Regions from separate parts of the Pseudoalteromonas sp. CNAT2-18.1 genome, predicted to be linked through region 2. Evidence: predicted binding sites of a transcription regulator. Region 2 holds the regulator's gene; each other region holds the start of a gene.
The links. The regulator MetJ, encoded in region 2, represses methionine synthesis genes. The targets are predictions, from matches to a motif close to TAGACGTCTAGACGTCTA.
Positions count from the first base shown of each region.

Region 1: metE (5-methyltetrahydropteroyltriglutamate--homocysteine S-methyltransferase) is a predicted target of MetJ. The motif match lies at 1,599-1,616, and genes of this name have one in related genera.
Region 3: metK (methionine adenosyltransferase) is a predicted target of MetJ. The motif match lies at 5,076-5,093, and genes of this name have one in related genera.

Region 1 is NZ_JAKRFR010000006.1:23,915-34,541, reverse strand. Features, by position in the region: gene MHM94_RS13870 (DUF2589 domain-containing protein) at 1-374, opposite strand, end outside; gene MHM94_RS13865 (LysR family transcriptional regulator) at 636-1,526, opposite strand; gene metE (5-methyltetrahydropteroyltriglutamate--homocysteine S-methyltransferase) at 1,826-4,096, shown strand; gene pyrC (dihydroorotase) at 4,223-5,266, shown strand; gene MHM94_RS13850 (2OG-Fe(II) oxygenase family protein) at 5,482-6,321, shown strand; gene MHM94_RS13845 (DUF3307 domain-containing protein) at 6,353-7,108, opposite strand; gene MHM94_RS13840 (hypothetical protein) at 7,101-7,730, opposite strand; gene MHM94_RS13835 (BadF/BadG/BcrA/BcrD ATPase family protein) at 8,134-9,051, shown strand; gene nagA (N-acetylglucosamine-6-phosphate deacetylase) at 9,048-10,178, shown strand; gene MHM94_RS13825 (DUF5009 domain-containing protein) at 10,272-10,627, shown strand, end outside.
Region 2 is NZ_JAKRFR010000008.1:58,016-68,642, forward strand. Features, by position in the region: gene metL (bifunctional aspartate kinase/homoserine dehydrogenase II) at 1-2,319, opposite strand, end outside; gene metB (cystathionine gamma-synthase) at 2,329-3,489, opposite strand; gene metJ (met regulon transcriptional regulator MetJ) at 3,669-3,989, shown strand; gene MHM94_RS16890 (malic enzyme-like NAD(P)-binding protein) at 4,181-5,425, opposite strand; gene rpmE (50S ribosomal protein L31) at 5,891-6,106, opposite strand; gene priA (primosomal protein N') at 6,331-8,556, shown strand; gene MHM94_RS16905 (SPOR domain-containing protein) at 8,576-9,106, shown strand; gene hslV (ATP-dependent protease subunit HslV) at 9,261-9,779, shown strand; gene hslU (HslU--HslV peptidase ATPase subunit) at 9,791-10,627, shown strand, end outside.
Region 3 is NZ_JAKRFR010000005.1:132,194-142,820, forward strand. Features, by position in the region: gene MHM94_RS12110 (S41 family peptidase) at 13-1,212, shown strand; gene MHM94_RS12115 (divergent polysaccharide deacetylase family protein) at 1,277-2,041, shown strand; gene MHM94_RS12120 (DUF1328 family protein) at 2,303-2,476, shown strand; gene MHM94_RS12125 (hypothetical protein) at 2,586-2,783, shown strand; gene tkt (transketolase) at 2,846-4,837, opposite strand; gene metK (methionine adenosyltransferase) at 5,205-6,356, shown strand; gene MHM94_RS12140 (START domain-containing protein) at 6,431-7,078, opposite strand; gene MHM94_RS12145 (CYTH and CHAD domain-containing protein) at 7,053-8,576, opposite strand; gene MHM94_RS12150 (TIGR04211 family SH3 domain-containing protein) at 8,594-9,370, shown strand; gene MHM94_RS12155 (winged helix-turn-helix transcriptional regulator) at 9,491-9,973, opposite strand; gene putA (bifunctional proline dehydrogenase/L-glutamate gamma-semialdehyde dehydrogenase PutA) at 10,230-10,627, shown strand, end outside.

The sequences.
Region 1 (10,627 bases), on a different contig from region 2:
GAGAGCTTACTATTGAGCTCATGAGAGGAGGAAGTACTGGACTCCTGCACTGAGTTTATCTTTGCGTTAAAAGCAATAGTGGTCTCTTCAACGCGAATAAATGGAATAGGTAACATGGTTAAGATGGGTACGGTAAGGTCGAATTTCTTCGGCTCTGTGCCGGTCACATTACCATCTCCATCTCGGGTTTCTACGGCCTTCATATAACTGAAGGTGATCATGGTGGGTTCATTGCTGTCAGCGTCAAAGCCGACAGATTTTATAAAATCTACCGAGGTCTGAGCCGATTGCGCTTGAGCGCGTACCACAGCATCAAGGGGGCCGCCAATCATAGATTTAAAATCAATACTCGATAGTTCGTCGCCAATAGCCATACAAATTCTCCTTTTTTTACGGCGCGGTTGAGGCTCGAGTTACACTGCCTACTCGAGATAGGTGTGTATAAAAAACACACAAGATTTATAGTGTATAAAAGGCAAGAGTGACAGTTGGTTTGTTAACTTTATTTTTACCTTTGTCCCTGTTAATTTCTAAGTTGTTCTTTTTAAGGGACTAAAGTGAAGGAGCAGTTGAAATGGTCAGAGCAGTGCGTCTGTGTGCAATGGGGCCAATTGATCAATCAGCCCCAGCTTTTGCTATTTACGCGTGTTATTTTGTTTACAGGTATTCAAGAAGTGGCGATAGACAGGGTTATCTTTCATTTCTTTTTTCATGGCCAAGTACATGGGGCGATTGAGACCTAATGCACCAAGGGGAATAGATTTTATTAACCCTTGCGCTTCATAGGGGGTAACAAGCCAATCAGGTAGCGCAGCAACACCCATGCCGGCGCTCACTAATTGGAAAATAAGCAAGCCTTGATCCACGCTTTTCAAGGTGCCATCAAAACGCGCATTTTGGATAAAGTGTTTGAAAATATCTTGGCGCTCGCGAGGAATAGGGTAGGAGATGATGGTTTCGTCTTTTAAATCCAGCGCCGTGACATAAGCTTTATTAGCCAGCTCATGGTCGGGGGCAACGATCAGCTTGAGCTTAAAATCGAATAAATGCACGTACTCTAGGCGCTCTGGGTCACGTATATCCGAGGTTAATACCAGATCTAAATCGCCCTCAAGCAGCTCAGGGATAGCGTCGTAACTAAAACCACGTTCGTAGTCCACGTGAATGTCGGGCCAAAAGTTATTAAATTCTTTAATTGTCGGTAATAACCAGTGAAAACAGGCGTGGCACTCGACGCTCAAGCGTAATTGCGAAATTGGCTGATTTAAGCTCTCTTTCAAGCGGCATTTCGCCGCTTCAACTTTTGGTAGTACATCATGTGCAAGTTCTAATAGCAGCATGCCTTGTGGAGTAAATCGCACCGGATGGGTTTTCCGCTCAAACAATTGGCAGTCGAGTTTGTTTTCTAAGTCTTTGATTTGATGAGAAAGTGCAGATTGAGTTAAAAACAGCTCACGTGCGGTATTCACTAAAGAGCCGGTCTCTTTCAAGGTGGAAATAGTCTTGAGGTGTTTTATATCTATCATCTTTAGTAAATCTCATAAAAATTGTGAGCGGTGCTCAACGTGAATACAGTTTACTGCATCGTAATAGACATTTCAAAGTCTAGACGTCTATAATTGATGTATAAAATGTAAACGCAAAGCTAACCATAGATAAATTCCACTATAGCAATAAAAATGACAGCGGTGTCATCTAATTTGGCATTTCCTTATAATTTTTAGCTATGAATAAAATTCACATTAATGCTGAGAAAGCTGCGGTTGCACAGTGAGGGTGAGGAATCTAATGTTTAGCCATCTATATAGCTAAATGGAGTTTTGTTATGGCATTAATACATAATCTTGGTTTCCCTCGAATCGGCAAGCAGCGGGCGCTTAAATTTGCCCTTGAGGCATACTGGGCAGGCACCATCGATCAGTCCACATTGCGAGCAAAAGGGGCTGAGATACGCAAGCAAAATTGGGCTTTGCAAGCACAGGCCGGTGTTGAGTTGCTCCCCGTTGGTGATTTTGCATGGTATGACCATGTGCTCGCTACCACGGTGATGGTCGGAGCCGTGCCAGCGCGACATCACAGCGCAGATAGCAACCCCCTCGATACCTTATTTCGTATTGCTCGTGGGCGAGCGCCCTCAGGGTGTGCCTGTGCCGCCAGTGAAATGACCAAATGGTTCGATACCAACTATCATTATATTGTGCCGGAGCTCAGCGCCGAGCAGCGCTTTTCGCTGACTGATTCAGAGTTATTTACCCATGTCAGTGAAGCACAGCAACTAGGCCATACACCAAAGCCCGTGCTTATCGGCCCGATGACCTATTTATATTTAGCCAAATGCGCCGATGAACCTTTTGACAAACTTGCGCTATTGCCTCAGTTACTTGAGGTGTATCAGCAGATATTAGACAAACTTGCGGCGCAACAGGTTCAGTGGGTGCAAATTGATGAGCCCATTCTCGCCCTAGAATTGGATGATGCTTATCGCCAAGCCTTGAAAGACAGTTTTACGAGTTTATCTGGCCACGGGGTGAAGCTGCTATTGGCCACTTACTTTGATGATGTCAGCCATCATCTTGATGATATTCAAGATTACGCCATCGACGGAGTACATTTTGATTGGCTGGCGAGCACGGTGGATATACAGGCTTTAGATAAGGCCGTAGGCAATGAGCGAGTGTTGTCCTTAGGGGTTGTTAATGGACGTAACGTTTGGCGTGCGGATTTATCCTCGTTGCATGCACAATTACATCCTATTGCTGAGCAGCGGGGCGAGATGTTGTGGATAGCCCCTTCATGTTCATTGCTTCACACTCCGGTAGATTTAGAGCAGGAGCAGCAGCTCGACAGTGAACTAAAAAGCTGGTTGGCTTTTGCAACACAAAAGTGTCAAGAGCTGCAACTGTTACGTCATGCACTGCATAGCAGCGACACCACTGCTATTGATCGCTACAGTGCTGCGGTTAAGGCCAGGCAAAGCTCAACGCGAGTGAATAACAAGAGGGTGCAACAAAGCGTTGCGGCGCTCAGTGCGCAAGACGCACAGCGACAAAGTGCGTTTTCTAAGCGGGCGAAGACCCAGCGCCAAGCCTTGCAACTGCCACTATTACCGACCACCACTATCGGCTCTTTTCCGCAGACCCAAGCTATTCGCCAAGCGCGGCGGGATTTTAAAAATGGTACTTTAGACTCCCAGGCGTATCACACGCAAATGGAAGCTGAAATTCGCTACGTCATTGAAGAGCAACAAGCGCTTGGCTTGGACGTGCTGGTGCATGGCGAAGCTGAGCGTAACGATATGGTCGAGTATTTTGGTGAACTGCTCGAGGGTGTATCCTTTACTCACTTTGGCTGGGTGCAAAGCTACGGCTCGCGCTGTGTGAAGCCACCGATCATTTGGGGTGATGTGGCCCGTTCGCAACCAATGACTGTGCATTGGAGCCGCTATGCGCAGTCACTTACACAAAAACCGGTGAAGGGCATGTTAACTGGGCCGGTGACGATTCTATCTTGGTCTTTTGTGCGTGATGACTTAGACAACCCCACTATCGCCAAACAAATCGCGGTAGCGCTGCGTGACGAGGTTGTAGATTTGCAAAATGCGGGCATTGGCATTATTCAAATAGATGAGCCTGCTTTTCGTGAGCGCATGCCGTTAAAAACAAGTCATTGGCAAGATTACTTGGATTGGGCGACTTATGCATTTCGCGTCGCTGCCAGCGGTGCCGAGGATAAAACTCAGATTCATACCCACATGTGTTACAGCGAATTCAATGACATTATTGGCGCTATTGCTGATATGGATGCCGATGTCATCACCATTGAAACGTCCCGTTCTCATATGGAGTTACTGAATGCCTTTGAACACTTTGATTACCCCAATGAAATAGGGCCGGGTGTGTATGATATTCACACTCCTAATGTGCCCGATGTAGCGTCGATAAAGACCTTAATTCACAAAGCTGCACAGAAAATACCTGTTGAGCGATTATGGGTTAACCCTGATTGCGGTTTGAAAACGCGACAATGGCAAGAAACCCGAGCCGCGCTTTATAACATGGTAGAGGCCGCAAAGGAGTTACGACAAGAGCTGAACTAAATTAAGCTCACTGTAGCGGGGTTGGCCCAGGCACCCCCCGCTCAGCCTAGGTATTACCCCGCAGATTGCTTTACTTTCCCTTGTATCCCCCCTAAGATCACACAAATTTTTCAGTGGATAAGAGCAATGACAAGTACCCCGCAACGTATTACCCTCACTCGTCCTGACGATTGGCACATTCACCTACGCGATGGTGAACAGCTAAAAGATACCGTGCGTGATGCGAGCCGCTATATTGGCCGCGCGATTATTATGCCTAACCTAGTGCCACCTGCGACCTGTACCGAGACGGCATTAGCCTATCGTGAACGGATCATGGCGGCAGGTCCTAGCGCGCAATTTGAACCATTAATGGTACTTTATCTCACTGATAACACCACGCCTGAAGAAATTCGCAAAGCGAAAGCCAGCGGTAAAATTGTCGCGGCTAAGTTGTATCCTGCTGGCGCGACGACTAACTCGGCTTCAGGGGTGACGGATGTTGAAAACATCTATCCTGTGCTTGAGGCAATGCAAGAAGTCGGCATGCTGCTTTTGGTTCATGGTGAGGTGACCGACTCCAGCATCGATATTTTTGACCGTGAAAAAGTGTTTATCGAAACCAAACTGAAAAAAGTGGTCTCTGATTTCCCTGAGTTGAAAGTGGTGCTCGAGCACATTACCACCCGCGATGCCGTGGAGTTTGTACGCTCAGCATCAACCAATGTGGCAGCTACGATTACGGCTCACCATCTACTATATAACCGCAATCATATGTTGGCTGGTGGAATTCGCCCGCATTACTATTGTTTACCGATTCTTAAGCGTAATACCCATCAACAAGCCTTGATTGAAGCGGCTACCAGTGGCAGCGCGAAATTCTTTATGGGCACCGATTCGGCACCGCATTTAAAAGATAAAAAAGAAGCATCCTGTGGCTGCGCCGGCGCCTATACCGCCCATGCTTCATTAGAGCTATATGCAGAAGCGTTTGAGCAAGCCGATGCGATGGAAAAACTAGAAGGCTTTGCCAGTCATTTTGGTCCTGACTTTTACGGCCTTGCGCGTAACAGCGATACTATTACGTTGGTACGTGAACCCTGGCAAGTGCCCGAAAGTTACCCACTTGCCGATGATAAAGTGATCCCTATCTGCGCCGGTGAAACACTTAACTGGCAGGTTAAGGACTAAGAGTTTAGAGCTCGGTTTGATACCGGGCTTTTTATTGGCTACCCGGCCAAGCAATGTCAGCTGCGCTGTTACTTTGATCTGCGTCAATAGCCGCTTCGCTGAGAGGGCTCTGCGGACAATTGTCCTTATGAATTATGGTGGCTTTGACTAAGCTCTGGCGCTAAAATTAAGCATGTTTTCGTGCTTAGCGCTACAACGAACAGGTGAAATTTACCATGCACTTACCTACAGTGGACTATCAGTCGCCCAACGCTCCTGCTGAATTTGTCGAGTCTCTTCGCAATACCGGCTTTGGGGTATTGACGAACCATCCGATCCCGCAGTCTTTAGTGGAATCAATTTATGAAAATTGGCAGGCTTTTTTCAACTCTGAGCAAAAGCACGAGTTTTTATATGATAAGACTACACAAGACGGATATTTTCCACCGGAAGTAAGTGAAGTAGCCAAAGGCTTTAATGTTAAAGACATTAAAGAGTATTACCACGTTTACCCTAAAGGTCGCGTCCCGGCACAACTAGAAGAGCAAATTCGTGAGTATTACCGACTTGCTAATGAGTTTGCTAGCGAGCTACTAAGCTGGGTGCAGGCGCACGCACCAGAAGAAGTACAAAAACGTTTTTCCATTGATCTTAAAGACATGATCAAGGACTCAGAGCAAACCTTACTGCGTATACTTCATTATCCGCCAATGACCGGTGACGAAGAGCCGGGTGCTATTCGCGCGGCGGCGCATGGCGATATTAACCTATTAACGGTTTTACCTGCAGCGAACGAGCCTGGCTTACAGGTGCAAACTAAAGAGGGTGGTTGGTTAGATGTGCCAAGTGACTTCGGTAATCTGATCATCAACATTGGTGATATGCTGCAAGAAGCATCAGGTGATTACTTCCCGTCGACCATTCACCGCGTTATTAACCCGACGGGGAAAGCGTCAACGAAATCACGTATTTCACTGCCACTGTTTTTGCATCCGCGCCCGGATGTGGTGCTTTCAGAGCGCTATACAGCAGATAGCTACTTACAAGAGCGTTTACGAGAGCTTGGTGTAAAGTAATGAAAAAAGCCCGCATTAGCGGGCTTTTTCGTTATAGGGTGTTTAACAAAGCGCGGGTAGCGAGGCCGATGGCCAATGTTAAGGTGACACTTAATAAGGTGCCCAGCATCACGTATTCGGTTAGGTGCTTTTCTTTGCTATTGGTCAAATCGCCAAAGCGAAACACCGATTTAGCCGCTAACACAAAACCGACACCAGCGAGTTCATCAATCAGTACAAAGGTGAGCATCAGCACGCGCTCAAGTACGCCAATACTATGACCCGCCTGTGGCAGCTGTTGCTCATTATGGCTACAAGGTAGCTGCCAGCGCTCCAATAACATGCGAATAGCCACGGAGCAGGGGTTTAAAACCAAGGCATAGGCAAGCAGCGTAACCCATAATGATTGTGTACTCAGCCCCTGACTCGCCCATTGAGTGAGGGTATCTGCATCACTGAGCCACAGGCACAGCGAAATGATCACCATTATGTGTGCGAGCTGATCAACCACAAAGGGTATAATACCGCCTCGAGTATAGGACTTTCCTACATCAATGAGCCAATGGCTGAGCATAATACTCAACGTAGCCAGCAACACCCCCGGCCACTCACCCAAGCCGTAAATGTGCTCCCACGCAATAAGCACGGTGGCCGATAGCACGCCGTGAACCAACACATGCAGTGCTAATTTGCTTGATTTATAGTGGTAAGTGTTGCGATTGTGCACCCAGTGCATTGGTTGCAAATAAAAATCGGCAATAAAGTGCGCTAATAATAGCGCCAATAGAAGTGCTATTTGCTCATCCATAAGCATGTTCCTTTGCGGCTACGGCTATAAATTCATCAACGAGGTGGTAGTTGCCAGCGTTAAGTAGCTTGGTGGCGTTTTCTCTTGAAGTTTCAAGCTCTTTGGCTATGGTTGCATGATCATTATTACGTAACCAATGGTACAAATACAAGGCTTGTGCTTGTTTGGCACTGGTGTGACTGATCAGGTTATCTATAAAGCGAATATTCAATACAAAACTTGGGCTCATGTCTATTTGGTGTAGACTAAGACGTAGACGCATATTTTTTATATTATCTAAGCCCGTCCCCGAGAGGAGTAGCGCTGGACCGGTGGCGGTTTTTATGTCTTTGCGGTAGTTATCTATCGGGCCCCATGCCTCACTAATGCGTGCGTCCAGAGCTCGGGCACGTAAAAACAACCGCAGCATAATGCTGGCTAGCAAAGGGGTGGGGCTTTGGCTAAGAATACATTGGAAGGCATCACCGCGATAAATGCTAAAGTCGCCATCGAAGCGTTCACAGATAGCGCGTAGCCCTTGCTCTAGGCTATATAATGCATTGTCATAGTCGTCACTGCTTAGCTTACGAGAGTCGACGAGATCACCGCTTAACACAGTGTAATAAGAAGGTGTTTGGGGCATAAAGGAACTCTCAATGGTTACATTCTGTTAAGTAACTAATTAAAGTTACATGTACTTAGGTAACTCAATATAGTTACATAAACCCGTTGATGCAAGGAAACACACGCAAGTCGAGCGGTAAGTCAGATGGCAGGAATTATTTATTCTATTATTCTCGATTGATGGAACTAATGAATTCATATATGCTGATGTCTTAGCTATCCTGCTAGAATTAAGAAAAGACCAATAAAAACAAAGTAGTAACCTAGTGAATAGAATTAATTAGGGAAAATTTAAAAAAATTAATGACAACGCTGTCATTAATTGTGTAACATAATTTCAACATGGGTTGAGGAAGAGCATACGCGCTACAAAAACGATAAAGCGTATTTGCGAATACATTAACAAGGTTAGAGGTCGTACAATGATGGCGAAGAGTGCGAGTCAAGAGCAATTATTTATAGGCATAGATGGTGGGGGAACCAAATGCCGGGCGACCATTTACTCCGCCCAACGGGGAGTACTGGGTACCGGTTTGGGCGGCCCTGCAAATCCATTACATGGTCTTGAACGCACTTTAGAGTCGATTATGGTGTCTACTCAGCAAGCGATGCGTGATGCAGGCCTACGCCTAGAGAGCGTGCATCAATTAGTGGCTGGTTTAGGCTTGGCAGGGGTTAACCTACCCAGTCTATTTGAGAAAATCAGTGAGTGGGAACACCCATTTCAAAAAATGTATTTGACCACCGACCTGCATACTGCCTGTATCGGCGCACATGAGGGCGGTGACGGGGCAGTGATTATTACTGGTACTGGCTCTTGTGGCTTTGCCTGTGTTAAAGGTCATAGTGTGAATTATGGCGGCCATGGATTTGCTCAAGGCGACAAAGGCAGCGGTGCATGGCTGGGTCTTGAAGCACTCAAGGCGGTGTTATTAGATTTGGATGGATTAGGTCCGCAAACTCGCCTGAGTGAGATGTTTAAATTGCATTTTAATGCCAGCTCAGCAATGGGAGTTGCAGAGCAAATGGCGGGTCAACCCTCAAGCAGCTACGCCAAACTCGCGCGTATGGTCATAGAGGCGGCTCATGATGGTGATATGGTCGCGCTCACCATAGTCAAAGACGGTGCGCGCTACATCAGTAATTTGGCTAAACGATTATTAGAAATTAACCCTCCACGTTTATCTATGATTGGCGGCTTGTCTGAACCCATGCAAAAATGGTTAGATCCTGATATAGCTAAACGTGTTGAAGTGCCTCGTCAGCCACCCGAGATGGGCGCTGTTTATTTTGCCCAAAATGCGCTGTTAGAAGAAGAACAAAAGGTCGCAATTAAATGAGTCAAAGTTTCCATGCTGAACGCCTATTTGACGGGCAGCGTTTTCATAACGATGTTTATTTTCAAAGTGTTAACGGTAAAGTGCAATTTATTGATGCACCCACCAGCGACCCTGTCACCGCACTTTCTGGGCTCGTAGTCCCCGGCTTTATTGATGTACAAGTAAACGGTGGTGGCGGTGCATTTTTTAATGCTGAACAAAGTGTTGACTGCTTAGCGCAAATAGCGAGAGCACATGGTCAATTTGGCTCAACGGCCAATATGCCGACCTTAATCACAGACGACATCGCGATTATGCGTCGTGCCGCTGACGCAGTGGCTGAAGCGGTGGCAAAAAATACTCCAGGTATTTTAGGAGTCCATTTTGAAGGACCGCACCTCAGTTTGCCAAAAAAAGGCACGCACAGCGAGCAGTTTATTCGTCCCATTAGCGATGAAGAGTTTGCGATTTACGAGCGCGATGACCTTGGTATTAAAATGGTTACCTTGGCGCCAGAAAATGTTAGCGCAGCGGATATTAAGCGTTTAGTTGCCATGGGTGTAAAGGTCTCTTTGGGCCACACCAATGCCGACTATGAAACCACGATGTCAGCGCTAGACGCCGGCGCTGATGGCTTCACCCACCTATTTAATGCTATGTCTGCCTTTACCTCACGTGAACCTGGGGTTGTCGGTGCGGCGTTATGGCATGACAGTAGTTGGTGCGGGTTAATTGTCGACGGTCATCACTTACACCCGGATTCGGCGAAGTTGGCAATTCGTACCAAGCAGCGCGGCAAGATAATGCTTGTTACCGATGCAATGCCTCCAGTGGGCACCGATGCCGAAGAGTTTGATTTTTTCGATGGCCGTAAAGTCTATCGCACCGGCGACCGGTTGAATTCCAGTACGGGCGAATTAGCTGGCAGTGTGTTGGATATGGCCAGTGCTGTGCGCAACACCGTAAATACATTGGATATCAGCTTAGCTGAGAGTCTGCGTATGGCATCGCTCTATCCGGCGCAATACTTGGGCTTAGCACAGTGCAAAGGTCGTCTCCTAAATGGTTTCGATGCTGATTTTGTGGCGCTGGATGAGCACCAACATGTGCAGGCCACCTACATAGGCGGCATACGCCTTAGCCGCTAAGCACAGTGAACCCCTTATAAAACAGGCCGTCATGGAAGAGGTACGCATGGATACAGTGATGTAACAGTGCGCAGAAACTAACAGCGAGAAACTATGACAACACCTGATACCGGCAAAAAAAAACAACGCTTAGCCTCGTTAGATGCGCTGCGCGGTATGGACATGTTTTGGATTTTAGGCGGGCAATCTATTTTTGCCGCATTGTTCGTATTAACAGGTTGGCAAGGGTGGAAGGCGTTTGAAGCGCATACAGTGCATTCGCAATGGCACGGTTTCACCTTTTACGACCTTATTTTCCCGCTATTTATCTTTCTCTCTGGTGTGGCCATGGGGCTTTCCCCGAAGCGGATTGATCATCTGCCGCTGGCCGAACGCAAACCTTTTTATCACAAAGCAGTAAAACGCCTGTTACTACTTAGTGCCTTAGGAGTTCTCTATAATCACGGCTG
Region 2 (10,627 bases):
GAGATCTGAGTGGACACCTGCAGCGGTGACCTCTTTCCCTGCACCTGGGCCTTGAATAACCAAGGCATTCTGCGCATACCAGCGACTGTTGATGACAAAGATATTGTCGCCCGGACTTAATCCCGCTAATGGGTTGGATTGTGCCACTGCAACAAGACCCACTTGGGCTTTTACCTTGCCATCAACAATGCGTAAGTCAGCGTTGTACCTCAGTACCTTTTGCTCTTTTTGCGCCTGCTGTGCGTGGGTGCCAACAAAGTCATCAAGTAAGGCAATGTTATCCAGAAAATCTTGCCAGCTCCCTTGTGCTAAAGACTCTGGCATCAGCGGGCTTAGCTCAATATCGTCAATGTCCAACTGCAAACCCAACTCGCGTGCGAGGATCAACAGCTTACGTTGTACATCTCGGCCGGATAAATCTTCACGCGGATCGGGCTCGGTAAAGCCTAACTTTTGCGCCGCAAAAAGCAGCTCAGAAAAAGCTTGGCTGCCATCATAGTGACTGCATAGCCATGATAGCGTCCCAGAAAACACACCTTGAATACGGGTGATCTCATCGCCACTGCGCTGCAAATCGGCTAATGCAAAGTTAATGGGTAGCCCAGCACCAACACTGGTGTTATAACGCCATTTGAGATTGCGCTCTGCCAGCTCGTTACGTAACGACTGATACCAACTATGTGGCGCTGTTCCGGCATACTTGTTGGCACTGATCAAATGACAGTTAGCTCGCACAAAATCAGGGTATAGACCACTGAATGACTCACTGGCGGTTATATCAATGGCCACCTTGTGTTCGTAATCAAGCTCATTGAGGCGTTCGCACAACTGCTCGCTTTGATAGGGAACCGCTTGTTCTAACCATTGACCTTGCCAGTTCTGCGGGTCTAACCCACAGGGGTCAAATAACATGCTGCGACTTCGCAGTAGACCAACCAGTTTTACCTCAAAGTGCTGCTCTAAACGCGCTAACTGCTGCGTAAACTGTTGTAAAAACACACTGCCCACATTTCCAAGGCCGGCGACAATCACGGCAATTTGCTGGTGTGCACCAATTAAAGTGCGATGTACCTTGCCTAAACTATCGGCATCAATGATTTGATCGGTCAGTACCAAGGCATAGTCTTGATCGCAGTGGCTAAAGCGGATAGTTAAGTTAAGTTGCTCTAAGCATGCCAGCATTTCTTGGTAGCCTTGCTGAGTATACTGGTTTGGGCTGACTAAGGCGCACCCATTGAGGTTTGACTCAACGAGTTGTCCACGCTCTCCCAGCTCACGGGAGATCAGAGTGCTATGGGCGCTGGGTACAATCAAAAAGTCTACCCCCTGCTGCTGAAAGTGGCCTATGGTGTGCTGTATAAGCTGGCTTAAGGTTGCCAGTTCATCCACTTTAAGGCTCGACACACGATATAGGTCAACGCCCTCTATGGTGGTCAAAAAACGTTTATGCTTACAGTAACCTTCGCGGACAATCTCGGTGCCACTGGCATCGCTGTCATAGGAGCTGCGCACCGATAGCTTGATGGCGCTACCTTGCAAAGGCGACAGCGTTTTCGCATGCAATACCGGATTACCTAACTGGGCAAGGCGGTTGGCTTGGCCACGACAAATTTTTTGATACTTTAAGGCATCGGCTACTTTGCGTGGGTCGGTGCTGAAAACCCCCTGCGTGTCGGTCCATATACAAACTTGTTTGGCGTTTACATAACGGGCCAATAAGGTGGCGCTGTAGTCACTGCCATTGCGTCCCAAGGTGACTGTTTGCTGGTTGCTATCGGCGGCAATAAACCCCGTTACAACGTTGATTTTATCCCTGGCAATATAGCGCTCGCAGAGCTTTTCATTGTCCAAATGCAGTAGTTGCCCTTGGTGCACACACAGTAGCTGCCGCGCATCAAGATCTTGCGCAGCATAGCCTAACTGCTGCAAATAGGTCGCCAGCAAGCGGGCCGACCACAGTTCACCATGGGCTAATAAGGACGCCTCATCTAAGGTGTTTGTCTGCAATTGCTCAGCTATGCGCTGAAGCTCACTATTAAGCTGTGATTGCAGAGCGTGTGCCTGGTGCGCTGCTAATAGCTCATCAATAAGCTCATGCTGATGGGTGCGTAGCAACTGCAAGACATCATGATAGCCATGGCTATCGTGCTGTTGGTAGGCCTGCCACAACTTCACTAGCGTATCCGTGGTTTTGCCCGCCGCAGAGACCACCACCACGTCACCGAGTTGGCTGTTGCCGATAATAATATTGGCGACCGCATGGTAACGCGCCGCGTTGCTGAGACTCGAACCACCAAACTTATGTACAACCTGAGTCATAGTATCCTCTTATTTGCTTGCTAACGCGTTAAAAGCGGCATCTAAGTCATCGATAAGATCTTGCTTATCTTCAATACCTACAGAAACCCGGATAAGCGTGTCGCCGACCCCAGCCTCAAGTCGTGCGGCTTTATCCATGCCCGCATGAGTCATGGTCGCCGGGTGACAAATAAGGCTTTCCACCCCGCCCAACGATTCCGCTAAGGTAAACTGCGTTACTGAAGTGAGGAATTTTGCACTGTCTTGCAGCTGACCTTTAATATCAAAGCTCACCATACCGCCAAAGCCCTGTTGCTGCGCCTTCGCCAGGTCGTGTTGTGGGTGCGAACTCAACCCTGGATAGTAAACAGACTGCACACTAGGGTGCTGTTCAAGGTATTGAGCAATCGCCAAGGCATTTTCTTCATGCTGCTTAAGGCGCACTTTCAAGGTACGCAAACCACGCAGGGTGAGATAGCTGTCGAAAGCGGCGCCGGTAATGCCAATATTATTAGCCCACCATGCCAGCTCTTCACCCAACTCTTTGGTTTTGGTGATCACCGCACCACCGACCACATCGGAGTGACCATTGATATATTTAGTGGTCGAGTGCACCACCACATCACAACCCAATAACAACGGGTTCTGTAAGGCGGGAGATAAAAACGTGTTGTCGGCTGCAACCAGCGCACCGATGCTCTGCGCGGCATCGCACACTGCGCGGATATCCGTAAGTCGCAAAATGGGATTACTGGGCGTTTCAATCCACACCAGTTTGGGTTTGGCGGCCACTAAGCGTTGGTAACAGTTTGATTGAGTGAAATCGATAACCTCGACCTTGAGCAACCCCCGCTTAGCTAAAGAGGTAAATAAGCGATAACTGCCGCCATAACAATCATGGGGGATCACTAGGGTGTCATTGGGTGTCAGTAGCTGCGTCACTAGATGCACTGCGGCCATACCTGTCGCGGTGATAATTCCGTGCTCTCCCCCTTCTAGTTGCGCTAAGGTCTGCGCCAAAATATCCCGATTGGGATTACCACTACGACCATAATCATATTCGCGTTTGCTATCAAAATCGGCAAAGGAATAGGTGGTCGATAAATGAATGGGTGGCACCACCGCACCATGGTGCTTATCAGCATCAATACCATGGCGCACGGCGATGGTGTCTTTTTTTAGTTGTGACATATTTGCCCCCAATCAAGAAAATGGATGTTTAGACGTCCAAAAGGTTAAATTAACACAATTTAGAAGTCAAAACATTTATACGTCTAAATAGCTAATTTATGAATATTTGACTATCCTTACCAACGCGATAAAATTTCGCCCTTATTGATGCCTAAGTGACCAAAAATAAGACGCAAATTATGGCCAAGTGGAATGGTGAATACATTCACCCTTATGCGGAGCATGGAAAAAAAGCCCAACAGGTAAAGAAAATTACCGTTTCCATCCCGCTCAATGTTTTAAAAGTATTAACCGATGAACGTACTCGCCGCCAGGTGAATAATCTTCGTCACGCCACCAACAGTGAGTTGCTGTGTGAAGCATTTCTGCATGCCTTTACTGGTCAACCGCTGCCAAATGACGAAGATCTCCGAAAAGATAATCCGGAGAAGGTACCGGAAGAGGTGAGAAAAATTATGGAAGAAATGGGTGTGGAAGTGCCTGTTATCGGAGACGACTAACAAAGACAAGCAAGTTTAACTAACCCCTGAGCATTAGACCTCATTGCAGGAGCTAGCTTAGTGTTGTTCATATATGTCGCAAGTCGGCCTGTATGAGAAGCGGTTAGTGAAGCTATTACTCTTTGCAAGCCATAAAAAAACCCAAGCACTAAGCTTGGGTTTTCTTTTTCTAGCGCTGAATAGTAAAGTGATTACTCAGCCATATAATTCGCTGGCATATCAATTTGCGCAACACCTGAGTCCACAGCCGCCTGCGCCACGGCTTTCGCTACGCGTGGCAATAATCGTGGATCCATGGGCTTGGGGATAATGTATTGCGCGCCAAACTCTAATTCGCTCACTCCAGATGCCGTTAACACTGACTCAGGTACTGGTTCCTTGGCGATACTGCGAATAGCCTCTACAGCGGCAATTTTCATCTCATCATTGATAGCGGTGGCACGCACGTCCAGTGCACCACGGAAAATAAATGGGAAACACAGTACGTTATTCACTTGGTTCGGGTAGTCAGAGCGCCCAGTGGCCATAATTAAGTCTTTGCGCGCACTGTGTGCCACATCCGGCTTAATTTCTGGGTCTGGGTTAGAACAGGCAAAAATGACCGGCTTGTCGGCCATCAATTTAAGGTCTTCAGCTGAGAGCAAATCTGGGCCAGAAACACCAACGAACACATCGGCATCAGCAATAACGTCTTGCAAGGTGCGCTTATCGGTGTTGTTAGCAAATAATTGCTTATATTCATTTAAGTCATCACGACGCGTGTGGATCACCCCTTTACGGTCAAGCATGTAAATATGCTCGCGCTGAGCGCCACACTTAATAAGCAGCTCCATACATGCAACTGCCGCTGCGCCAGCCCCCAAACACACGATCAAGGCATCACGAATATCTTTACCTTGAATTTCTAAAGCGTTTAGCATGCCTGCGGCCGTGACGATAGCAGTACCGTGTTGATCATCATGAAATACTGGCACATTACAGCGTTCAATGAGCGCTTGCTCGATTTCGAAGCATTCTGGGGCTTTAATATCTTCGAGGTTAATACCGCCAAAGGTATCGGCAATATTTTCTACAGTGTTAATAAAGTCTTCCGTGGTGCGATGCTTCACCTCGATATCGATGGAATCAAGATTAGCAAAACGCTTAAACAGTAGTGCCTTGCCTTCCATGACCGGCTTAGACGCTAACGGCCCTAAGTTACCCAACCCTAAAATGGCACTGCCATTAGAGATCACAGCAACCATATTGCCTTTGGCCGTGTATTTATAAGCATTGTTAGCATCGGCAGCGATTTCACGCACCGGCTCTGCAACACCTGGGCTGTAGGCTAAAGCGAGATCGTTAACGGTCTCGGCGCTTTTGGTGAGTTCAATGCTAATTTTTCCTGGAACGGGGTTAGCGTGGTAATCGAGGGCTTTTTCACGAAAGTCAGACATGAACGAGTATCCTGCTAGAAATGTATGTGAGAGTTCAGCTAGTTAAGGCAAACCATACCGCTTTTCTAAATATATTCAAGCAATATCAGGTCTATCCTGTTGTACGAAATTAAAGGGTTTTAAGCCCAAATTCATGCACATTATCTAAAGCTTTATGTGTAAATTTTGATATTCCATGCACTATAGGGACTTATGCATGCATAAAAAACCACCTAAAGCCATGCATAATGCTATATCCGAATAACTTAATATAACTAAAAAGAATACCGACCGGATAACGAATCTTATTGTTCGCTAATAACAAAGTAAGTGAATTTTAGTGAACTTTAGCGTCATTATTGTGCTTTTTTGTCATTTTAAATGAGCTAGAGCTTAAGGTGAAATGGCTAGTATGAATAATGGGGATGGATAAAAATCATAGACACAAAAAAAGCACCCGAAGGTGCTTTTCTCGACAAGCAAAGATTACTTCTTGCTGCTAAGCGCACCGAAGCGCTTATTGAAGCGATCAACACGACCACCTGTATCAAGGATCTTTTGCTTACCAGTGTAGAAAGGGTGACACTCTGAACATACGTCTAGGTGAATGTCTTTACACAGGGTAGAGCTTGTCTGGAATTTGTTGCCACAAGAGCACGTTGCGTTGATTGCTTCGTACTTAGGGTGGATACCTTCTTTCATGGGGGTTACCTCTAAATAGGCCGTATCGCTCTCCAAACCCGAAGTTTGGCACCATACGCGTTAGTTTCAATGTGCCAAAGCATGGATATAACCCGCTCAGCACCCTTAAGGCCGCGTATTTTATTTGACTCCTGATTAATGTTCAAGCTTTAATTGCGGCTATTCACTGCGCCATGAATTTAGTACATTAGCGCTATATTCTAGTTCTTGGGGCCTGATTTTTGTTGCCATCATCTCGCGATTCCAACAGCCACAGTAGCAACGCGACCCCGTGCTACGTTGAAGTAGCACTTAAGGTGCCCTTACACCGTAGCTTCGACTATTTATTACCCACCGAGTTGTGCTCTCGTGCCGTGACTGTAGGGGTGAGGGTCAGTGTTCCTTTTGGTTCGCGTGTCCTGACCGGTATGGTATTAAAGGTAAAAGCCAGCACAGAGATGCCGGAAGATAAAGTCAAAGCCGTTAAAGCCGTGCTCGATAGCACAGCCATTATTGATGACAGTCACCTACAATTATTGCAATTTACTGCTCGCTATTATCATTATCCATTAGGTGAAACCGTCTTTACCGCTTTGCCAAAAGCGCTGCGTGAAGGCGCCGATATTGATAAAACCAGCATTAATTACCTGCAACTCACCGAGCAAGGGCAACAGCAGCCGACACTGCGGGCGAAAAAGCAACAAGCCTTGCTTAAGCAGCTGGCTGAATCAGGGAAATCGCCCACCACGGAAATTAAAGCTCTGGGCTACTCCAAAGCCACCATTGATGCCCTCATTAATAAAAAACTAATAACCCAAGCAGTTGAATTTGATAGTCAATGGCGCGAGCAGCCATTGCAGGTGGCCAACAAACCAAGGTTAAACAGCGAGCAAGCCATCGCCTGCACTGCCATTAACCAATCCCCTGGCTTTGCCGCTTTTTTACTTGAGGGGGTCACAGGCAGCGGCAAAACCGAGGTGTATCTGCAGTGCTTAGAGGAGGTCTTGCAACAAGGCAAACAAGCCTTAGTCTTGGTCCCTGAAATAGGCCTAACACCACAGACGGTAAACCGCTTTCGCCGCCGCTTCCCCAATACGCCAATAATGCTCTGGCACTCAGCGTTGACAGATAATGAGCGTTTGCAAACCTGGCGGTTCTGCCAAAAAGGTAGCTGTGCCATAGTGATCGGCACACGTTCGGCGATTTTTATGCCGTTTTTACGCTTAGGCATGATTATTGTTGATGAGGAGCATGACGCCTCATTCAAACAGCAAGACACCCTACGCTATCACGCCCGTGATTTGGCCGCTTACCGTGCGCAACAGCAAAACATTCCCTTAGTTCTAGGCAGCGCAACCCCTGCCCTGGAAACACTCAACCGTGCATTGTCCGATAAGTACCAATTGCTCAGTCTCACTCAACGGGCACAAACCAGCAGTGACAATCAATTTGAACTCATAGACATTAAAGGTCAGCACCTTGAGGCTGGACTCAGCCATAGCGCCCTTGCCTATATCAAGCGTGAGCTGGCGAGACAAAAGCAAGTGATGGTGTTTTTGAACCGTCGCGGCTTTTCCCCTTCGCTCATTTGCCATGAGTGCGGCTGGCTCAGCGACTGCTCGCGTTGTAGCACCAGCGCGACCTACCACAAGGCCATGCGTCGTTTGGTGTGCCATCATTGTGGCGAGCAAAGTGCACCGCCCATGCAATGCCCGGATTGTGGTAGCACACAAATAAACCCGGTGGGGCTGGGCACCGAGCAATTGCAAGAAGCACTAAGCGAGCAATTTCCCAACACACCCATCAGCCGTATCGACCGAGATTCAACACGACGTAAAGGCAGTTTGGAGGAAGAACTGGCTGCCATCAATCGCGGCGGCGCACGCTTATTGGTGGGCACACAAATGCTAGCCAAAGGCCACCACTTTGCCGATGTCAGCCTAGTCATTATTCTTGATGTCGACGCCGGGTTATACTCATGTGATTTCCGTGCCACCGAACACTTAGCACAACTAGTGACTCAAGTAGCAGGACGCGCAGGGCGCAGTGGCGAACCAGGCACCGTGTTACTGCAAACTCACTTCCCAGAGCACCCACTATTGCAAGATTTAGTCAACAATGGTTACCAACACTTTGCCCGTTATGCTTTGCAAGAGCGCCATGAAACAGAAATGCCACCGTTTTCGCACTTAGCCCTGCTAAGGGCGGAAGCGCATGATTTATCGCTACTGTTGCGCTTTTTATCGGATTTAGTTCCCGCAGCCCCCGTGCCTAAGATACAATTGCTGGGTCCGATTCCCGCACCGCTCGAACGAGTCGCTGGCAAATACCGTTATCAATTGCATATTCAAGGGCAAGATAGAGGCGCGCTACACGGCTTTTTGGCGCAACTAATGAACTACCTCGGTAGTAATAAGCTGGCACAAAAAGTACGCTGGAATTTGGACGTTGATCCCATAGACATGATGTAAAGAGAACACAAAAACAATTATGGCGCAGCACGACTATATAAATCGCAAACGACCTCAGCGTGGTAAGAACAAAAAAGCCCCAGCAAAAAAGCCTCTGCCGCTTGTGCTTATTGCTTTGGCCATTTTGTTACTCGCCGGCTTCGCTTACGGCCTCTGGTATATAAAAACCAATGCTGATCCTGAGGCTGTTGAGCAAGTTAAGCAGAAACCAAGCGCCTCCAAGCCAGAAATTAAAAAGCCGCAAACGCCCGAATTTATCAATGAAATAAAGCAAGCCGAGATAGAGGTTGAGGTCAAAGAAATTGAGCAAAAAGGCCCTTATCAAATGCAATGCGGGTCATTTAGAACCTATGCACAGGCGGAAACGCTCAAGGCCAAAATAGCCTTTGTCGGGCTAGTATCAGAAATCAGGCGCACTGAAGGCAGCAATGGCGTCTGGTTTAGAGTACGGTTAGGCCCCTATCCGACCAAGCGCGGCGCAGAGAGCGATAAGAACAAGCTTAAGCGTCAGGCAAAAATCATGGGCTGTGGCATCTGGTTGTGGAATTAGGCAAAGCGAAAGCCGTTATCGCCATGTAAATAACCAAGCAGGCACAGCAAATCACATAAAGGGATTGCAAGTTTACCTTGAAATCCCTTTTTCATGCCCATATTTCCTCGCTATTAGACAGTTACAAACACCCAGACTGGGTATAAGGACACACATGACCACAATCGTTTCTGTACGCCGTGAAGGCAAGGTTGTTATTGGCGGCGATGGCCAAGTTTCGCTCGGCAACACGGTAATGAAGGGCAACGCGCGTAAAGTGCGTCGTCTTTTCAACGGTAAAGTGATCGCCGGGTTTGCAGGCGGTACAGCCGATGCGTTTACCCTTTTTGAGCGTTTTGAAAGTAAATTAGAGATGCACCAAGGGCATTTAACCAAAGCCGCTGTAGAGATGGCCAAAGATTGGCGCAGTGACAGAGCCTTAAGGCGACTCGAAGCCATTCTTGCTGTTGCTGATGAAACCACCTCACTGATTATTACTGGTAATGGCGATGTGGTACAGCCTGAACATGACCTAATTGCGATTGGTAGCGGCGGCAACTTTGCCCAATCAGCCGCAATTGCATTACTAGAAAACACCGAGCTTGGTGCGCGTGAAATCGTTGAACGCAGCTTAAAAATCGCTGGCGATATCTGCGTATTTACCAACAACCACCAAACTATCGAAGAATTGTAAAAGGAGCTGCCATGTCAGCTATGACTCCCAGAGAAATCGTTCACGAGCTTGATCAACACATTATTGGTCAGAGCAATGCTAAAAAAGCGGTGGCTATCGCCCTGCGTAACCGTTGGCGCCGTATGCAGCTTGACGAGAGCCTGCGCCCGGAAGTAACACCGAAAAATATCCTTATGATCGGCCCAACCGGTGTGGGTAAAACTGAAATAGCACGCCGATTAGCCAAACTTGCTAATGCTCCTTTTTTGAAAGTAGAAGCGACTAAGTTCACTGAAGTTGGCTATGTTGGCAAAGAAGTAGAGACTATTATCCGCGATCTTGTCGATATCGCCATTAAGATGGTTCGTGAGCAGCAGGCGAAAAAACACCACTTCCGTGCTGAGGAAGCTGCAGAAGAACGTATTTTAAACGCATTACTGCCACCAGCTAAAGACACCTGGGGCGAGTCACAACCGAGTGAAAATAACAGTACCCGCCAAAGTTTCCGTAAGAAATTACGTGAAGGTCAGCTCGATGATAAAGAAATTGAAATCGATGTTGCTGAGCAAGCGCCTAATGTTGAAATCATGTCACCGCCCGGCATGGAAGAAATGACCAACCAGCTACAGAGCATGTTCCAAAACATGTCCGGCGGCAAAACCAAAAAGCGCAAGTTGAAGATTAAAGAAGCCTTTAAGCTACTTGTTGAGGAAGAAGCCGCCAAACTGGTTAACCCTGAAGATGTTAAAGAGCTCGCTATTGAAGCCGTTGAGCAACACGGTATTGTGTTCTTGGATGAAGTAGACAAAATTTGTAAGCGCGGTGAAGCAAATGGCCCAGATGTAAGCCGTGAAGGGGTACAACGTGAC
Region 3 (10,627 bases), on a different contig from region 2:
AGGGGGCAGCCGATGTTTGTATTCACAACTTACCTATACAAGCGCTTGTTACTAGGGCTCAGTTTTTTAGCCTTAGTGGTACTAGCGCCTGCTTCATTGGCAAAGGACAGCCAACTCGATGAAGTGCTTTTTCACATCAACAACTACTACGTTGAGGAAGTGGATCGCGACAAGTTAGACCAACATGTACTCAGCAGTTTATTACAAGAGCTTGACCCATATAGCGAGTTCCTTGATGAGCAAGAGTTAAAACGATTATTCGATGTCACCAATGGCCAATACAAGGGCTTGGGTATCGAGGTAGAACAGCGTGATAAACATGTAGTGGTGATCTCCGCTCTACCCAACTCACCCGCTCGGGCCGCTGGCTTACAGCGTGGTGATGTTATCGTGTCTATCAATGGCACTAAGGTGAATAACACTACCTTGGAAGAAGTCTCTGCTCTGATCAGCAGTCGTGAAGATGGGCAAGTGCATTTAGCCGTTGCTCGCGCAGGCCACTCACAACGCCTCGACTTTCAGCTTACCCGTCAGCCTATCCACATTGAAAGCGTCGCCAGTGAGCTCAAGGCCAATGGCATGGGCTACTTACGTATTAATAGCTTCAACAATCATAGTTTTCATGATGTCGCGCGTCACATCACCATGATGCAAAACGCCAACGGCGCCATACTCAACGGGTTGCTTATTGACCTGCGTGACAACCCAGGCGGTACCCTCGACAGTGCCATTGCCATTGCCGATTTATTTTTGTCTCAAGGTGTTATCGTCTCTACTCGAGGTCGCTTTGTGGAGGCTAATCAACGCTTTGAAGCGAAAGCAGGGGACATAATTCAAGGCGCCCCCATGGTCGTGCTGATCAATGAGGGCTCTGCTTCCGCTGCAGAAATTGTTGCCGGTGCGCTCAAGGATAATGACCGGGCAACCGTGGTAGGGACTCGCTCCTATGGTAAAGGGTCGGTGCAGTCATTGATCCCCTTAGGCGATGGCCGCAGTGCTTTGAAGCTGACCACAGCGAAGTACTATACCCCCTCTGGCGTGTCCATTGAGGGGACTGGCATCGTACCTGATGTGCCGATATTGCAACCTGCCCTTTCGCAATCAAATAAAGAAGTTATAATCAGCTTAGCTGAGGGGCAAAGTGCGCATAAAAACTTAACCGCACTGCTTGATAAACAATTACTAAAAGCTCAGCAACTATTAGAACAATAAAAACGCAGGCTCGGCTTTAAGCACGGGCCTGCACACTAATCATCAACAAAGATAAAAACACATTGTGCGCTTTTTAATATGGACTACGTTGTGTGTGCTGGTGCTCTTATCACCAGTACATGCGAAGCAAATCGCTATTGTCATTGATGACATCGGCTATCATCGTAACGACATGGCTGCCTTGCACTTGCCTGGCGCTGTGACCTATTCGGTGCTCCCTTTTACTCCTTACGCCACTCACTTTGCTCAACAGGCAGGGGCCTTAGATAAAGAGGTGCTTTTGCATGCCCCCATGCAAGCCATAAACGGTAAAGCGTTAGGGCCTGGGGGGCTGACAATGGATATGTCAAAAGAAGCTTTCCAACACGAGTTACGCAAGGCATTAGCCAGCCTACCCAATGCGCGCGGCGTCAATAATCACATGGGCTCGCTGCTAACACAGCAAAATGCGCCGATGAGCTGGACTATGGAAGTGCTAAAAGAGCAGGATTTGTTTTTTCTCGACAGTAAAACAACTCCCAATTCAAAAGCGCAAACAATTGCCGGGCTATACGGTGTCAGCAATATTGCTCGCCATGTTTTTCTCGACAATATTACCACCGAGCAGCAACTACGTTATCGCTTTGAGCAGTTAAAGACTCTCGCCGATAAGTATGACTACGCAGTTGCAATTGCTCACCCCTACCCCGAAACGTTTGCGTTCTTGCAACAGGCATTGCAAGAACTCGAGGGTGAAGGTTTCCAACTTGTGCCTTTATCTCAGCTAGTGCAGCAGCGCACAATTCGACTTGCTCAGGCCGATAAAAAAAGTGTAACCGAGGAAGAGTAGAGGCCTCTAAAACAATAATAGGCGGCATGGCTGCTGATGACTGAGTTCTGGTGCCGATAAACCACCTCCTCCGTATTCAGCACCTGCCCAAGTGCTTGTTCTATGAACATAAAATTAATCTGTATCTTTTACACAAACAGTGAAAGCTTTTCTTTTCCCCTAGTCCACAAAAAACAACAAATTCATTAAAATCAAAACCTTAAAAGTTGGCATGGACTTAGCAACGTATATTCCGAAACGCAAATCTATGGAGGGTACATTATGTTAGGTTGGTCAATTGCATTTTTAGTTATCGCTTTGGTCGCAGCACTTTTAGGTTTCGGTGGCATTGCTGGCGCAGCTGCTGGCATCGCTAAAATTATTTTCTTTGTATTCTTGGTACTGCTGGTTATCTCCCTTGTTGCTGGCGCCATTCGTGGTAAAGCGCCAAGGTAGTTATTAATTTTACAGTACAAGCGGTCACAGGTGGGATGAAACCCGCGACCGCAACCAAAACACGTTATTTGAATCCAGATTTAAAGAGTTAATATTCAAGGAGAGTTCTATGTTTAATCATTCAGCAACAAAAGCATTTATCGCTACATTATTTGCCGCAGTATTCGCTATGGGCTGTGAAGACAGTGGCGGTGCCGAAGAGGCAGGTGAAAAAATTGATGAGGCGATCACTGACACTCAAAACGCGGTTGAAGACGCGTGTGAAAATGTTAAAGAAAACGCCGGTGCAGAAGAAACAAACTGCTAATACAGGCTTATCTTCAAACAAAAAACCCGCGAAGCTCGCGGGTTTTTTACATCTCTAATTATTTAAAACTGACTGTTGGCCGCCGCAACCACATTGTCTACGGTGAAGCCAAAGTGCTTAAACAATTCGCCCGCTGGCGCTGATTCACCAAAGCTAGTCATGCCGATAACTTTGCCATTCAAACCAACATACTTGTACCAGAAGTCGGCAATGCCTGCCTCTACAGCGACACGGCGAGTCACACTGCTGGGTAGGACACTTTCTTTGTACTGTGCGTCTTGTTGGTCGAACAAGTCCGTTGATGGCATAGACACCACGCGTACCTGACGACCTTGAGCGCGAAGCTCAGAAGCTGCATCCATAGCAAGTTGTACTTCCGAACCTGTGGCAATCAGAATAACTTCTGGCTCGCCATCACAGGTTAATACATACCCACCTTTTTTCACATCAGCAAGCTGCTGCGCATCGCGTGCTTGCTGAGCAAGGCCTTGACGCGTAAAGACCAGCGACGTTGGCCCATCTTTGCGCTCAATCGCTTGCTGCCACGCAATGGCTGACTCAACTTGGTCACATGGACGCCAATTCACTAGATTCGGCGTATAACGTAGGCTCGCCATTTGCTCAACCGGTTGGTGAGTCGGTCCATCTTCACCCAGGCCGATGGAATCGTGGGTGTAAACAAAGATGCTAGGCGTCTTCATTAGTGCAGCCATGCGCACCGCATTGCGTGCATACTCCATAAACATCAAAAAGGTTGCACCGTAAGGAATGAAACCTTTGTGCAGGGCAATGCCATTCATAATGGCGGACATACCAAATTCACGCACACCATAGAAAATATAGTTACCTGACGCGTCGTCTTTACTAAGGCCTTTTGAACCACTCCAAATAGTTAAGTTCGATCCGGCCAAATCGGCTGAGCCGCCCATAAACTCGGGTAGCATGGGGCCAAAGGTATTCAAGGCATTTTGCGATGCCTTACGTGTTGCTGGGCTATCCGGGTTTGCTTGTAACTGCTCAATATAGGCTTGCGACTTCTCAGCCCAGTCAGCAGGCAATTCGCCATTTTGACGACGTTCAAACTCAGCAGCAAGCTCAGGGTATGCCGCCTTGTATGCCGCAAACTTATCCTGCCAACTCTGCTCTGCTTGTGTGCCCTTCTCTTTAGCATCCCACTGTTGATAGATATCATCAGGAATCGCAAAGGCGTCATGAGACCAACCTAAGAACTCGCGCGCAGCTTTAATTTCATCATCGCCCAACGGCGCACCGTGGCAATCATGGCTTCCTGATTTATTCGGAGAGCCGTAACCAATCACTGTTTTACAACAGATAAGCGTTGGCTTGTCACCTTGGGCGCGGCCTTCATCAATAGCAGCGCGAATAGCCTCGCTATCGTGGCCATCAACATTACGCACCACGTGCCAGCCGTAAGACTCAAAACGCGCGGGAGTGTCGTCACTAAACCAGCCTTCTACCTCACCATCAATAGAAATACCATTGTCGTCCCAAAACGCAATCAACTTACCAAGGCCTAGAGTTCCTGCAAGCGAACACGCCTCGTGAGAAATCCCTTCCATCAAGCAGCCGTCGCCCATAAAAGCGTAAGTATAGTGATCAACAATTTCATGGTCAGCGCGATTAAATTGAGCAGCAAGGGCTTTCTCCGCGATTGCCATGCCTACCGCATTGGTGATCCCCTGTCCAAGCGGGCCCGTAGTAGTCTCAATACCCGGAGCGTAACCGTATTCAGGGTGGCCCGGAGTTTTTGAATGAAGCTGACGGAAGTTTTTAATTTCCTCAATAGGAAGATCATAGCCGCTTAAGTGTAAAAGCGAATAAATCAGCATTGAACCGTGGCCATTTGAGAGAATAAATCGGTCACGGTCAGCCCAGTTAGGGTTGCTCGGGTTATGCTTAAGATAATCGCGCCACAGTACTTCGGCGATATCGGCCATGCCCATCGGGGCACCCGGATGACCTGATTTAGCTTGTTGAACCGCGTCCATGGAAAGCACGCGAATGGCGTTTGCAAGTTCTTTGCGTGATGGCATGAATTCTCCTACCTTTAAATGTATTTGCGCTGGGGCTTCACTCGCGCTCATGCTGGCGCGGGTAAAGAATAAGACGAAAGCCCATTCTTACTTATTCATCTGCCCCCTGCAATTAAAAATTGGGCATCGAACGAGTAACTTTAGAATTACTCATAACGAATAAAAATACTGATAACTAAAAGAGTACAAAAACACCAAGCAATAAAGGTCAAAAGACCGCTATACAATCAATTTTATTTAGACGTCTAGGCGTAAAAAGCTAGGAAATCACCTGTGATTTAGCTAGAATACGCGCCTTAATTTATGCTGCGCTCAACCCAGTGGCTGGTATGATCTTGGGAAGCGCGATACTTGTGAGCAGAAACTTATGGCAAAACATTTATTTACTTCTGAGTCTGTGTCTGAAGGACACCCGGATAAAATCGCTGACCAAATTTCTGATGCGGTACTCGATGCTATTTTGGCGCAAGATCCCCATGCCCGTGTAGCCTGCGAAACCTATGTGAAGACCGGTATGGTGATGGTGGGTGGTGAAGTCACAACCAGTGCTTGGGTCGACATCGAAGAGTTAACGCGCAAAACCGTGCGCGAAATTGGCTACACCCATTCCGATATGGGCTTTGATGCCGACTCATGTGCAATTCTAAACACCATTGGTAAGCAGTCTCCTGATATTAATCAAGGTGTTGACCGCGCTCGTCCAGAAGAGCAAGGTGCAGGTGACCAAGGCTTGATGTTTGGTTATGCCTGTAATGAAACTGACGTGCTCATGCCAGCGCCCATTACCTATTCACACCGCTTGGTACAACGCCAAGCCGAAGTGCGCAAAAATGGTGAATTACCGTGGTTACGCCCAGACGCCAAGTCACAGGTGACCTTTGCTTATGAGAATGGCAAGGCCGTTGGTATCGATGCCGTCGTGCTGTCAACGCAACACTGCGATTCTATTGCGCAAGATGACTTGGTTGAAGCGGTCATGGAGACCATTATCAAACCAACGCTACCAGCAGAGCTTATTACCGATGCGACTAAGTTCTTCATTAACCCCACAGGACGCTTTGTGATCGGGGGCCCTATGGGGGATTGCGGCTTAACAGGTCGTAAAATCATCGTTGATACTTATGGCGGTATGGCACGTCACGGTGGTGGCGCATTCTCAGGTAAAGATCCATCGAAAGTGGACCGCTCTGCCGCTTACGCAGCACGTTACGTTGCCAAAAATATAGTCGCGGCCGGCCTGGCCGATAAATGCGAAATCCAAGTGTCTTATGCCATTGGCGTTGCCGAGCCAACCTCCATCAGTGTTGAAACCTTTGGCACCGGCAAATTAGACGAAACGCGTTTAATCGAACTGATCCGCAAGCATTTCGACTTACGTCCTTATGGTTTAATTCAAATGCTTGACTTAGAACGTCCGATTTACCAGCCTACAGCGGCTTACGGCCACTTTGGTCGCAATGAATTCCCATGGGAAGCGACCGATAAAGCACAGGCACTTAAAGCCGACGCTGGATTATAAGTGAATTACCTATAAGTTAATTGAAAAGCGCCTATATGGCGCTTTTTTTATAGCTATAACCCCACTCTCGGCAGTTAATCCTCGCCGCAATCGCCGGCACTGATTGGCGCAACTTGCAGAGCCTGTACTGCTGCTAACTGACTTTTCAAGCTCATCATAGTTTTAGATACACTTTTCAACGATACTTTATTACTGAGCCAGCGTGGAAGCTTACCACCTGGGTCGGCAAAAACCTGATAGCGGATAAGTAAGCCGTCGTCTTGCTGCGTCATTCGCCAGTTAGCAGTCAAGGTTGTGATGCGTACCCTATCACTTTTACGAGCGATATTTGGGTTATAGGCATGCACCCGTAACTCAGTGGTATAGTCATTGACACGCTGATAGCAACTTTGTGTATAGAGCTCCCTATCAGCAACGGGCCAAGGCGAATTAATCACCGTGTATACGCGGTTGCGATTGCCTTGAGAGTGCAAAAGACGAACTTCTTGTACTGCATGCAACCACTGCGATGCTTGTTGGGTGTTATACAGTAGCGTCAGTAACTGAGCTGTGCGGGCGTCGGCAACGAAAAGCTCAGCATAAATATGGTAGATACTATCTTTACTGACGGTATAGACCACTTTCAAATCAGGGAGGTTTTTATAATTCCGCCAAGGTTGGATTTCAGCCCCAGCTGCAAAGCTGAGGCTAAGTAGGCTAATCGCGCCAATAAGGTTGAACATCACGAGTCGCTTCTCGGCTTTGCTCCATGGCACTCAACAGACTATCGGTTTTTTGCGTCAACCAAGCCTGAATTTTGATAAATTGCTCGCTCTCATTACCTTGGCACAGCTGACCGAGGTAATCGAGGGTGAATAATTCAAAAGTGCCGTGCACAATATCTAGCCATGGCGCCCGGAAGCTCATGCGCAAAGACTCATCAAACAATGCGCCCAAACAACAGCCACTTAAAAGATTGCGTTCCAAGCGCTGCTTAAGCTGTAAGTATTGCTCGCTAGCTAGCGGCTGTTGAGGCTCAACGAGCTCTTTCATTTCCTGCCAATCATAGTCGAGTAGCCGTGCCGCCAGATCATGAATTGGCTGTTCACCAGCCTGAAGTTGCGCTTGCCCCCATGATTGTCGCCACCCTCGCTCGGTCAACCAGATTGTTAAATCTAACAACAGCAGGTTATAGCGTGTGCTAGTGAATATAGTCTGGACATCGTCAATGCTTGGTTGGATGGATTTTAGATCGCCTATCACCTGAGTCAGCTCTGGTGCTGCATTGATTTTCTTATAATAAGCATGCTTTTTCGAGGTAAAGGTTTTCAGTTGAATCGCCGTCTCGACCCAACTTAATTCGCTCAGTAACCACTTAAGTTCACCGCGCAGACGCTCGGTCGCTTGTTTTTCAACGATATCGCTGAATAACCACAAACTATGGCGAATAAGACTGACACCATCGGTTACCCGTTTCAGTGTTTTAAGGGTCGGCTTTTGGAAATAACATTGTTCGTGTTTTTGTACAAAAGCAATGCCATAACTCAAGCACTTCTCCAGTGCCCGCTCTTGGCTGTCATCGTTGCTCAGCGGCACAAGGCCAATCTCTTTACTGGCTTTGAGCGGCTGGTCGTCCGCCAGCCGATAACCTCGAGCTGCCTTTGAGTAATAACCCATGCGTAGAGGCAGGTTATCGATTAATTTTTCAGCTAGGGAAAACAGCTCACTGCGTTCCCCCTTTACTAATTCAATCTCAAGTTCGCAAATCGGCTCTACATTGGCGTTGGCCGATACCTCCCCCTTATCCAGCACCACTTCAATTTCAGTCCCTGCTTGGGTTTCAACTAACCAAGTGCGACGAATAAAGTTAGTACTAAATAGCGGATAGAGATTGTCGGCTAACGCGTCCACTTGCACCCCATGAGGCCAAATACTGGCATCAAAGTCGTGCAGCTCTGGACGATTTCCGTCAATAGGCAAATTGTACTCTGGACGCTGGTGCAGCCCACCCACGTTCTCACCTGCAAGCTTAATGGTTTGCTCACAAATGCCGTCACAACAGCGAGTGCGAAGACCAATATCTAATGCTCTAAGCTCTCGGCTCGGGGTGTCGAAATAAGCATTTTGCAGGTTGCGTGCGGGTTTATTTTTTACGGTTTTTGCAAACTGGGTAATGAGTGCGGGTATGGACGGTATCACCGCCTCGGAAACTAAAAACTTAAGCTCTATCTCAGTGTCCATGCGCTATAGGAAGACCAATGAAATCGTCAAAAGCACAACATAAACAAAGCCGCCTACGAATGCAAACATTTTGCCATTTGGCCATGCTATTTTGCCCCTTTACTAGCGTCGGTGAGTTACAAAATCACCCTTGCCAATCACTGCGCCAACCCATACTATGCTGGGATTGGAGAAATTATTTACGTAAAACAAGGTTAAGTTGGATGGTCAAACACGCCTGTGTCGCGCTTGCTTTTATGCTCAGCGCATTGTTCACCACCGCAGCACACGCAGAACAAGGCACTGCCTATATCAGTGATGAACTGTATATCTTTATGCACTCTGGAGCAGGTAAAAACTACCGCATTTTAGGTTCAGTTGATGCGGGCACGCCAGTGACACTGGTGAGCGGTGAAGAAAATAACGGCTTTCTCGAGATAATCGATGATAAACAGCGCCAAGGCTGGGTTGAAACTAAGTTCATCAACCAAGATAAAAGCTTAAAGATTCAATATCAGGAACTTGGTGAGCAGCTGGCACAAACTCAACAGGCATTGCGCAATGCCCAAGCACAGCTTCCCGAGCTACAAACGCTGAATCGCGACTTGCAGGAGCAAGCCCAGCAGTTGCAAGATCAACTAGATCAAGCGATTGCCGAGCGCGACGCGCTTAATGCTAAACAACAAGGTTTAAAGGCCAAAGAAAAGCGACAGTTACTCACCTACGGTGGGGCAATTGCATTTATTGGTCTATTCTTAGGAATAATCCTCACCGTTATCTTGTCGCGCCGCAAGCGCTATGACGGATGGGCATAATCATTATTTTCAATTTGCATTGAGCCAAAAAGAGCACCTAGGTGCTCTTTTTTTTGCCAGCAGCTAATAGCGCTATTCGTAAACTCTATATTACAGCTTGTGTTTGCATGCTCAGGGCATTCACAGCTCGATACTGAGCCCGGTATCTTCTTTTACTTTTTCAATCACCATATACGTATGATGCGTGCCGACCCCAGGAATATCCACTAAATCTCCCAGTACTTGGCGGTATTCGTTCATATCACTGACACGCACCTTGAGTAAGTAGTCGTAGCCTCCAGCAACCATATCGCACTCCACTACTTGTGGTGTATTGAGGATATGCTCTTTAAAAGTTTTAAATACCGAAGTATTAGATGTCACTAACGACACCTGCACATGGGCCAATAAACTTTGGTTTAATTTTTGCTCACTGAGCTTAGCATGATAGCCTTCAATAAAGCCTTCTGATTCGAGCCGTTTTACACGGTCGAGGCAAGGGCTAGGACTGAGGTTAACTTGCTTAGCTAAATTGACGTTAGAGATCCGACCATTGCGTTGTAAAACGTCGAGAATAGCGAGATCGATTCGGTCTAAGGTGCGAGGTTTAGCTGTTAAAGACATAGCAGCATTTTATACCGACAACGAAGAAATATGCCCTGTAAATTATCGTATTTCGAAAAATTAAACCAGCATATTCTGCGGCATTTTCATTAGAATGCCCGCGAATATGTATTCATATTGAGTGCAATCTCACCTTCGCGTTTTAGCAGCGGGGTGACCTACACTGTAGTAATTGTCGTAACCGAGGCCCCACCATCTCACCTTGTGGTGTGGGTACAGTTGCTATTTTTAGACTCCATGATTTTGAGGGTTGCTTATGTTATTTGAAGGCAATTTGATTACTGAATGCCCTATCCGCCAGAAGATCCGTGACTTCTATCGCATTGATGAAAATGAAGTGATTGATCATATTTTACCACTGGCTGAAGTAGGCGTTACGGCACGCAGTCGCGCTTGGGAGCGCGCACGACAAATGGTATTGAATATCCGCAAGGACCAAGATGGTCAAAACGGTATTGATGCCCTGTTAAATGAGTTCTCCCTGTCGACTGAGGAAGGGGTGGTGTTAATGTGTTTGGCCGAAGCGCTATTGCGAGTGCCAGACAAAGAAACACAGGATAATTTAATTCGCGATAAACTCGCTAATGGCGACTGGAGTTCGCACTTAGGTAGCAGTGAGTCGCTATTTGTTAATGCCTCATCGTGGGGCTTGTT